DNA from 3 places in the Streptomyces sp. NPDC050287 genome. Region 1 is predicted to be linked to each of the others. Evidence: riboswitches for the same ligand, from Rfam matches in the RefSeq annotation. Region 1 holds a riboswitch; each other region holds the start of a gene.
The links. A riboswitch is a leader RNA that binds a small molecule or an ion and turns the genes downstream of it on or off. The one in region 1 is predicted to bind cyclic di-AMP.
Positions count from the first base shown of each region.

Region 2: it holds a riboswitch for cyclic di-AMP, as region 1 does, so the genes downstream of both, ACIBK3_RS40280 (M23 family metallopeptidase) here and ACIBK3_RS28685 (C40 family peptidase) in region 1, are expected to answer to the same signal.
Region 3: it holds a riboswitch for cyclic di-AMP, as region 1 does, so the genes downstream of both, ACIBK3_RS06990 (NlpC/P60 family protein) here and ACIBK3_RS28685 (C40 family peptidase) in region 1, are expected to answer to the same signal.

Region 1 covers NZ_JBITIY010000008.1:139,187-142,452, reverse strand. The annotation lists gene ACIBK3_RS28705 (ATP-binding protein) at 1-208, shown strand, start outside; gene ACIBK3_RS28700 (hypothetical protein) at 212-427, opposite strand; gene ACIBK3_RS28695 (hypothetical protein) at 411-689, shown strand; gene ACIBK3_RS28690 (DUF6328 family protein) at 625-1,191, opposite strand; gene ACIBK3_RS28685 (C40 family peptidase) at 1,286-1,759, opposite strand; cyclic di-AMP (ydaO/yuaA leader) riboswitch at 1,763-1,973, opposite strand; gene ACIBK3_RS28680 (hypothetical protein) at 2,322-2,627, opposite strand; gene ACIBK3_RS28675 (ATP-dependent Clp protease proteolytic subunit) at 2,635-3,266, opposite strand, start outside.
Region 2 covers NZ_JBITIY010000017.1:121,385-124,650, forward strand. The annotation lists gene ACIBK3_RS40275 (M16 family metallopeptidase) at 1-1,082, shown strand, start outside; cyclic di-AMP (ydaO/yuaA leader) riboswitch at 1,274-1,440, shown strand; gene ACIBK3_RS40280 (M23 family metallopeptidase) at 1,454-2,218, shown strand; gene ACIBK3_RS40285 (GntR family transcriptional regulator) at 2,407-3,102, shown strand; gene ACIBK3_RS40290 (HPr family phosphocarrier protein) at 3,248-3,266, opposite strand, start outside.
Region 3 covers NZ_JBITIY010000002.1:358,694-361,959, reverse strand. The annotation lists gene pcrA (DNA helicase PcrA) at 1-1,092, opposite strand, end outside; cyclic di-AMP (ydaO/yuaA leader) riboswitch at 1,597-1,766, shown strand; gene ACIBK3_RS06990 (NlpC/P60 family protein) at 1,774-2,943, shown strand; gene ACIBK3_RS06985 (FAD-dependent monooxygenase) at 3,217-3,266, shown strand, end outside.

The DNA.
Region 1 (3,266 bases):
CAGCCACCCCCGCTTTCCCAGACGACTGCCCGCCGCCGTTCAGCAGGACAACGGCCGGGGCATGGTGATCATCCGCTGGCTGGCCGCCGAGTGCGGCGGCAAGCTCAGAGTCCGCCCCACCCGCGAGGGCGGCAAGACGGTCTCCATCGAACTTCCCTGGACCGTCCAGGCCGAGCCGGTACCGGCGGCGGGACAGCAGGAACCGTAGGACTCATGCGTGGTGGGCCCGAAGGAACGCGCCGCGCAGCAGGGCCCGGAAGGCGTCAGCGGCGGGCGCCGCGTCAGCGGCGGGAGCCGCGTCGTCGGCCCGGCGCGCGACCGAGCCCGGGGTCGGCGCGGTCCTGGCCGCCGTACCGGCACGCGGCCCGCCGGGGGCCGCGTCCGCCGTCCGCCCGCCGCGGAAGGGATTCTTGACCAGCGCGCTCAACCCGAAGGCGCCCCTCGCCTTCCTGAGCCCGCTGCCGCAGTTCGTGTCCGCGGGGCGCCCCGCGCCGCTGAGGACGCTGCTGCCGGCGCTGATCGTGGCCGCCCTCGCCCTGGTCTGGTTCCCGGCCGTGGTCCTGCTGGTCGACCGTCTCGGCCGGTGGCTGCGCCGGCCGCGGGCCGCCCTGTCCGTGGCGGCCGTCACCGGCGGCGCGCCGACAGCTCTCGGTGCGGTGCTCCTCCTCGAGCCGGTGAGGGCGGCCTGACCGTCGTCCGGTGTTCGTTCTCGGCCCGGCCGGCCCGCCGTACCAGCCGGGGGAGCAGCCACCACAGGGCGAGGCAGACGAGCAGGGTGGCCGCGCCCGCGGCCATGCCGCCCGTCCGGTCGGTCGTCACGTCCACGACCAGGGTCACCGAACCGGTGAACGCGAGGACCAGGACCCCCATGCCGACGGTCGCGAGCCGTGAGGAGACCTGGACGATGCGGGGTTTGGCGCCCTGCTGGAAGAGCGAGCGGTGCAGGGCGGCGGGTGCGGTGAACAGGGCCGCCGCGAGCACCGAGAGCAGCAGGGTGGTGACGTACATGGTGCGCTGGACCGTGTCGAGCGACGGGAAGCGCGGGGTGAAGGCCAGAGTCAGCAGGAAGGCGAAGAGGATCTGGACCCCGGTCTGGGTGACACGCAGCTCCTGGAGGAGCTCGCCGAAGTTGCGGTCGGCGCGCTCCAGGGGCGTCTCGTTACGGGCGGTGCAGGGACGGTGGTCGGCCATGGGTGAACGAGTAACCAGTTCGGCCCGTGTGACGCGCCAGGGTGCCCCGCGGGGGGCGACGGCTTGCCGGAACGCCGCTGCCCCCGCGGGCGGGTCACCTGACCCGGCCGTACCAGACGCTCCTCGTCCAGATCTTCTGCAGCCGTACGACGTCCCCGGTCCTCGGGGCGTGCCAGATCTTGCCCTTCCCGGCGTAGATACCGACGTGGTACACGTACGAGCCCGAGTGGAAGAACACCAGGTCTCCGGCCTTGCGGCTGCCGGCGGAGATGTGGCGCGTCTTGTTGTACTGCTGGGCGGCCGTGCGGGGCAGCTTCTTGCCCGCCTTCTTGAACGAGTACAGCGTCAGTCCGGAGCAGTCGAACCTCTTCGGCCCGGTGGCCCCGTACCTGTACGGAGCCCCCTTCTTGGACGCCGCGACCTGCAGTGCCTTCGTCGCCGGTGTCGCGGCCGCGGCGTCGGACGCGACACCCGGGACCACGATCGAGCCGCCGACGGCGGCGATGGCGAAGGCCGAGGCCGTACCGGCCCGGACCATGAGCGACGGGACACGATTGAGCGCAGTCATGCGCAACCCTTCGTCAGCCGCCTGTGAAGGATGACCTGTCGGATTCGGGCTGGCGAAGTTGCCCGGCCGCTGACGCGGCTTCACCCCAAGGGCCGCTCGGTCCGGTACCTCCGGTGAGGAGATGACCGTTCCCGCGACCCGTCGTGCTTGGGTCCTCCACTCCTGCCGATCCACTCCTGTCGACCGGTCATCCGGGCGGCGGCAGGACTCGGCGTCCGCCCGGATCGCCCCGCCGCTGTGGCGGGGTCTTGTCGTCAGTCAGGGATCTTGACGCATGGATGTCCGAAAATCCCAACGGAACCGAGGGTTTGTGGCGTTACTCACCACTCACCCGTTCGGGTGGACACGCCTGTGTTCGAAGGGGTGTCGAGGCACCCAAAGGTGCCCGGACCAGCACCGGAACGCCCCATTTCGTCCCCCGGCTACGCGCGTTGCGCAACCGGACCGGGCTCAGAAAAGGAGTCGTGTCTACGCCGATCAGGGGTACGCCGTTCGGTCCGTTTCGATCCCGGTCCGGACGCCCCGCCGACAGCGCGACGCGTCCGGACCGACTGGCGGTGCGTCAATTCTCGGAGCCGGGCGGCACCGTGACGCGGGCCGTGCGGCGCTCCCCGTCCAGCACACGCAGCGCACGCGCCAGCGTGTCGGCGTGCAGCTCGGTCTCGCCCCGACGGTGCATCAGCTCCAGCGCGTCCCGCAGCGCGACCGCCTTGCTCACGAGTGCCTGGGCGGCGCGCAGCCCGCTGTACGTGTCCCCGTGCCGGCCCGGGTTGATCCGGCCGAGCAGGTCGACCACGTCGAGGTAACGGTCGATCAGCTCGCCCTCGGCGCGGGTCAGCGCGGGCAGCGGCGGCAGATCGGACAGCATCGGCGGCTCACCTCGCGCCGGGTGTGGAGAGCGAGGCCCTGCGGTTCGGGACCAGCCGGTCCACCAGGCCGTACTCCACGGCCTCCTGGGCGGTGAGGATCTTGTCCCGCTCGATGTCCGTGTGCACCTGCTCCGCCGTTCGCCCGGTGTGCCGTACGAGCATCTCCTCCAGCCGGGTCCGTACCCGCGTCAACTCCTCGGCCTGGATGGCGAGATCGCTGGCCTGTCCCTCGACCGGCTCGTGGATCGCGGGCTGGTGGATCACCATCCGCGCCCCCGGCAGCGCGGACCGCTTGCCCGGCGTGCCCGCCGCGAGCAGTACCGCGGCGGACGAGCCGGCCTGGCCCAGGCAGATCGTCTCCACGTCGCACGCCACGTACTGGAGCGTGTCGTAGATCGCCGACATCGCGGTGAACGAGCCGCCGGGGGAGTTGATGTACAGCGAGATGTCCCGGTCCGGGTCCTGGTGTTCGAGGTACATGAACTGGGCCATCACGTCGTTCGCCGAGATGTCGTCGATCGGTGTCCCCAGAAAGACGATGCGCTCCTCCAGGAGCTTCGAGTACGGGTCCATCGTGCGGTGCCCGGAGCTGGTGCGTTCGGTGAACTCGGGCAGGACATGGCGGGCGGACGGTCGGG
Region 2 (3,266 bases), on a different contig from region 1:
CCGACCACCCCGGGGTGCGCCTCTCCCTCGAAGTCCCGGTCTCCCGTCTGGCCAAGGCCCTGGCGCTGCTCGCCGACGCCCTCAGGGCACCGGCGTTCGCGGACAGCGAGGTCGAGCGGCTCGTCCGCAACCGCCTCGACGAGATCCCGCACGAGCTGGCCAATCCCTCCCGGCGGGCCGCCAAGGAGCTCTCCAAGGAGCTGTTCCCGGCGACCTCACGCATGTCGCGTCCGCGCCAGGGCACCGAGGAGACGGTCGAGAGCATCGACTCCGCGGCCGTACGTGCCTTCTACGAGAAGCATGTCCGTCCGGCCACGGCCACCGCCGTGGTCGTGGGCGACCTCACCGGTGTCGAGCTGGACGTGCTGCTCGGCGACACCCTCGGCGCCTGGACCGGTTCCTCGTCCCAGCCCCGCCCGGTGCCTCCGGTGACCGCCGACGACACCGGCCGGGTCGTCATCGTGGACCGTCCCGGCGCCGTCCAGACGCAGCTGCTGATCGGCCGCATCGGTCCCGACCGGCACGCGCGCGTGTGGCCCGCGCAGGTCCTCGGCACGTACTGCCTGGGCGGCACCCTCACCTCCCGTCTGGACCGCGTCCTGCGCGAGGAGAAGGGCTACACCTACGGCGTACGGGCGTTCGGGCAGGTCCTGCGTTCGGCCCCCGACGGCTCGGGCGCCGCGATGCTCGCCATCAGCGGCTCCGTCGACACCCCGAACACCGGTCCCGCCCTGGATGACCTGTGGACGGTGCTGCGCACGCTCGCCGCGGAGGGCCTGACCGACGCCGAGCGCGATGTCGCCGTCCAGAACCTCGTGGGGGTGGCGCCGCTGAAGTACGAGACCGCGGCGGCCGTCGCGGGCACGCTGGCGGACCAGGTCGAGCAGCACCTGCCCGACGACTTCCAGGCGACGCTGTACCGGCAGCTCGCGTCGACGGGCACCGTGGAGGCAACCGCGGCGGTCGTCAGCGCCTTCCCGGTGGACCGTCTGGTGACCGTCCTCGTCGGTGACGCGGCGCAGATCAAGGAGCCCGTCGAGGCCCTGGGCATCGGCCAAGTCACGGTCGTGTCGGCCGAGTAGCGGCACGCGCGCGCGGGAGCCCTGGTGACCGGTGAGTCACCAGGGCTCCCTGATGTCCGAATTGAGGGAGAGGTTGCCTGTCTGCCCTGTGGTGTGCGCTACAAAAGCTGTGATCGGTTTGGGGATTGAAACGTGCCACGTTTAGCGTCATCCGGGCTGTCCGTCAGGCACCGCGCCGCACCAGCGGCACCGGACAGTCATCGCCGAGTCCCCACATGGCGCGAGCCAGGGGAGCCGGGGACCCACACCAGAAGTCCCTGGGGTGAATCGGACGCCCGCGCGCACCGCGAGGGGGTCCGTAGGAGACCTTCCTGCTCCGAACCCGTCAGCTAACCCGGTAGGCGAGAAGGAAGGAAAGGATCAGCCACCACATGGCGTTCACCTGCGCCACCGGGAAGCACCGTCGTCCCAGCCGGATGAAGCGCGGCACCGCCCGCGCGGCCGGCGTCGCGGCCCTCACCACCACCGGCGTCTTCGGCGCGCTGGCCGCCCCGGCCCTCGCCGCCGAGCCCGCGGCCGAACAGACCGGTCTCACCCCCGTGATCACCATCGGCGACTCGATCGCCGACGAGATCGACGCCCAGGCCGCGGCCCAGAAGCAGGCCGCCGACGAGGCCGAGGCGATGAAGAAGGCCGAGGAGGCCGCGCACAAGAAGGCGGTCGCCGAGGCGAAGAAGGCCCGCGAGGCCGAGGCGCGCGCCGCCCGTGCGGAGGAGCGCAGGCGCCTCAACGCCTACGTCGCCCCGATCTCCGGCTCGTACGTCTCGACCGGCTACCAGTCCAGCAGTTCCCTGTGGTCCTCCGGCAGCCACACCGGCATCGACTTCCACGCCTCGACCGGCACGTCCGTCCACGCGGTCGGCTCCGGCACCGTGGTCGAGGCCGGCTGGGGCGGGGCGTACGGCAACCAGATCGTGATCAGGATGAACGACGGCACGTACACCCAGTACGGCCACCTGTCGTCCATCGCTGTCTCCGTGGGCCAGACGGTCACCCCGGGCCGGCAGATCGGCCTCTCCGGGGCGACCGGCAACGTCACCGGCCCGCACCTGCACTTCGAGGCCCGCACGAGCCCGGAGTACGGCTCGGACATCGACCCGGTCTCCTACCTCCGCTCGCACGGCGTGAACGTCTGACGACGGACGGCGAGACAAGCTGCGGCCCCGGCTCCCCGAGCCGGGGCTTTCGGCGTTTCAGAAGCCCGCCTGTCCAAAAAATATCCATGGATTCCGGCCCGCCATCGGAAATTCCGGCTCATTGCAATAGAGTCACTGAACACACGTCAATCGTCGACGTTTCACGGGGATTAAGGCGGAGGTCGGTCATGCGTATTCCGGCGCACTCGGTATGCACGGCGATCCGGGACGACATCGTCGCGGGTGTCTACGAGCGCGGCAGCCGGCTCACCGAGGAACTGCTCGCGCGCCGCTACGGCGTCTCGCGCGTCCCCGTCCGCGAGGCCCTGCGCACGCTGGAGGCGGAGGGCTTCGTGGTGACCCGGCGACACGCGGGCGCGTGCGTCGCGGAACCCACCGAACAGGAGGGCACCGACCTCCTGGAGATGCGGATGCTGCTGGAGCCGCTCGGCGCCTCCCGGGCCGCCCAGCGGCGCACCGAGGCCCATCTCAAGGTGCTGCGCGGCCTGGTCCGGCTGGGCCAGGAGCGGGCCAGGCGGGGCAACAGCGAGGATCTGCGCTCGCTGGGCAGCTGGTTCCACGAGACACTCGCCCAGGCCTCCGGCAGCCCCGCGATGACGTCGATGCTGACCCAGCTGCGCCACAAGATCGCCTGGATGTACGCGGTGGACGCGCCGGCCAACCCGGTGGAGTCCTGGGCGGAGCACGGCGCGATCGTGGACGCGGTGGCGCGCGGCGACAGCGAACGCGCGCGGGCGGTCACGGCGCTGCACACCGAGCGCTCGACGGGCGTGCACCGGCTGCGGTTTCCTGCGCAGCCGGATCGCCCGGACCGTGTGAGGAACTCGCAACATCCCGTAAACATGCCGAGTCTGCGGCATTAACACGGGCGCCGTATACAAAGAGAAGATAATTCGCGGGGGATTATTTCTGCTGCCCGCCATCGGGAAATGTGCGTCACCGGGAAATGCGAAGGGCTCGCCCGATAATTCGGACGAGCCCTTCTGTCGTGCGTTACGGCAGCTGCGTTCAGACGGTCTCGGGAAGT
Region 3 (3,266 bases), on a different contig from region 1:
GGAGCGGTAGTTCTGCTCCAGCAGGATGGTCGTCGCGTCCGGGTAGTCCTCCTCGAACTGGAGGATGTTGCGGATGGTGGCGCCACGGAAGGCGTAGATCGACTGGTCGGCGTCGCCCACCACGCACAGTTCTGCGGGCTGCAGGTCATGCTCGCCGGGCGGTACGTCGACGGGGTGCTCGGCGGTGCCGACGAGCTCGCGGACCAGGGCGTACTGGGCGTGGTTGGTGTCCTGGTACTCGTCGACCAGGACGTGCCTGAAGCGGCGGCGGTAGTGCTCGGCGACGTCGGGGAAGGCGCGGAGCAGGTTGACCGTCGTCATGATCAGGTCGTCGAAGTCGAGGGCGTTCGCCTCCCGCAGCCGCGACTGGTACATCGCGTAGGCCTGGGCGAGGGTCTTCTCGAAGCCGTCGGTGGCCTGGGCGGCGAAGTCCTCCTCGTCGATCAGCTCGTTCTTGAGGTTGCTGATCTTGGCGCTGAAGGACTTCGGGGGGTAGCGCTTGGGGTCGAGGTCCAGGTCGCGGCAGACCAGGGCCATCAGACGCTTGGAGTCGGCGGCGTCGTAGATCGAGAAGGAGGACGTGAAGCCGAGCTTCTTGCTTTCCCGCCGCAGGATCCGTACGCACGCGCTGTGGAACGTCATGACCCACATCGCGTGGGCGCGCGGGCCGACGAGCTGCTCGACGCGCTCCTTCATCTCGCCGGCGGCCTTGTTGGTGAAGGTGATCGCCAGGATCTGGCCCGGGTGCACGTTCCGCTCGCCCAGCAGGTGGGCGATGCGGTGCGTGAGCACGCGGGTCTTGCCGGAGCCGGCGCCGGCCACGATGAGCAGCGGGGTGCCGTGGTGCACGACGGCGGCACGCTGGTTCTCGTTCAGCCCCTCCAGCAGCGCTGCCGGGTCCACCGCCGGGCGCGGCGCGCCGTCGCGGTAGTAGGTGTCCCGGTCCGGCGGCACGTCGAACTTCCCGCCGAACAGATCGTCCGGCACGGGCTCCGGTACGTGATCGTCCTCGGGCGGCGGCGGGGGTTCCTCCTCGTGCCCACGAGGGGCCTGGAGGTTCGCCAGGAAGCTGTCATCAAAGAGGCTGCTCATCGCTCTCCGAGTCTAGAACGCCCCACTGACACCCCACCGCCGCCCCGAGAACTCCGCCGGAAATACGAGTTCTCCCGCGAAAATACGGGGCTCCCAGAGCGGGGTCTTCAGAACCCGAGGATCTGCCAGACCTGCCCGCCCGGTGTCTTCCTCGCCTCCAGGAGTACGCCGTCACGGTCCGCAACCGAGCCATTACACGATCGAGTCAAATTCGAATGCCTGCGCCCTCTCCCGCGAGCAGCTACCGACCTCTCCGGCCGCCGCCGTGTCGGGGCCGCGGTCGGCTGGAACCCAGCCCCTCGAAGCGGGCAGATGGCATCACTCCGTCAAAAATACGCACAACTCGGTCCGGATCAGTCCGGATTGGCCACGCCGGGCGACGTCCTGCCCCGAGGTCACGAAAATGTATCGGGCATATCGAACATCAACCTTCACAGGCGCCACACGCGTTGGCTACCGTGCCGCACAGGCCGTACGACCCCCACCGGCGAACGTCGCCGGGTCGCGCGGCCTCCGCCGAATCCACAGCGTCGCCCTGCGACCGGAACCGGGGACCCACCGACCTTGGGGTGAATCGGCCGACTCCCGTACGGGGAGAGGCCGTAGGGCATTCCTTCCGAACCACCCGCCCGAACCCGACAGCTAACCCGGTAGGCGGAGCATCGGAAGGAGTCGCCTCCCTTGGCGTCGCACCGCAAGCCGCCTCCCGCAGGTACGCGCGCAGGCATCCGGACCCCCGCCCTGGCCACGGCGGCCCTCACCTCCGTCGCCCTGCTGTCCCAGACGGCCACCGCAGCCCCGGCCGACGACCGGCCGAGCCTCGAAGAGGTCGAGAAGAAGGTCGACGACCTGTACCGCCAGGCGGAGTCGGCGACCGACAACTACAACGCGGCCAAGGAGAAGACCACGACGCAGCGGGGCCGCGTCGACGCCCTCCTGAACGACGTAGCCCAGCGCACCCAGAAGCTCAACGAGGCGAGGGAGGAACTGGGTTCCTTCGCCGCCGCCCAGTACCGCACCGGCGCCTCCGCCCCCGACACGGCGACGTTCCTGCTCGCGGACTCTCCGCAGGACTACTTCGACCAGACCCAGCTGATGAGCCGGCTGACCAGCCGCCAGAAGGGCGCGGTCGACGACTACGTCACCGAGCAGTCGGCGACGATGAAGAAGCGCCAGGAGGCCACGGAGAGCCTTCGGACGCTCACCCGGTCGCAGGACGACCTGAAGACGGCGAAGGCGACCGTCCAGAAGAAGCTCGCCGACGCGCGGAATCTCCTCTCGCAGCTGACCGCCCAGGAGAAGGCGCGGCTCGCGGCGATCGAGGAGAAGAAACAGCAGGAGGCCGCGCGCAAGGCGGCGGAGCTGGCGCGGCAGCAGGCGGCGGAGCAGAAGGCGCAGGAGGCGGCGGCTGAGCAGCAGCAGAACAGCTCCTCAGGCTCGGGGACCGGCACAGGCACCGGCACCGGCACGGCCACGCCCGACCCTTCCTACGCCACCAAGGCCGAGAAGGCGCTCGCCTTCGCCCGTGCGCAGATCGGCAAGCCGTACGTCTGGGGCGCCACCGGCCCCGACTCCTACGACTGCTCCGGTCTCACCCAGGCCGCCTGGAAGGCCGCCGGTGTCGACATCCCGCGCGTCACCTACGACCAGGTCAACGCCGGCACCACGGTCTCCCTCTCCGCCGCCCAGCCCGGTGACCTGGTCTTCTTCTACGACGACATCAGCCACGTCGGCATGTACATCGGCAACGGCATGATGATCCACGCCCCGAAGCCGGGCGCGTACGTCCGCGAGGAGTCCATCTACTACGACGGCGAGTCAGCGATCCACAGCGTGGTACGACCTGCCTGACGAGGTGCAGGGCCGCTCTGAATCTGTCGAATTCTCAGCGATCTGTCGTCAACCTGTCGTCTGCGACAGATCACTGAGAATTACTCCGCGGAGTGCTGTCCGTTCTCACTGGTCCTTTCAGAGTCTCACCGTGTCGCGCGCAGATCTGGCGAAGTCTCAGGCGGCTGCCCAGCCGACAGCCTGGTTCACCTGGTCTGCACCATTTTCGTCCGATATGAGCGTCATCGGAGTTGGCGTTTCGCGGCGTGCACCGACACCGCCGGCGCGCTCACCGTGGACGCGGACGGCCAGGTGCTGGAGACCTTCCGCGCGGACGACGACGG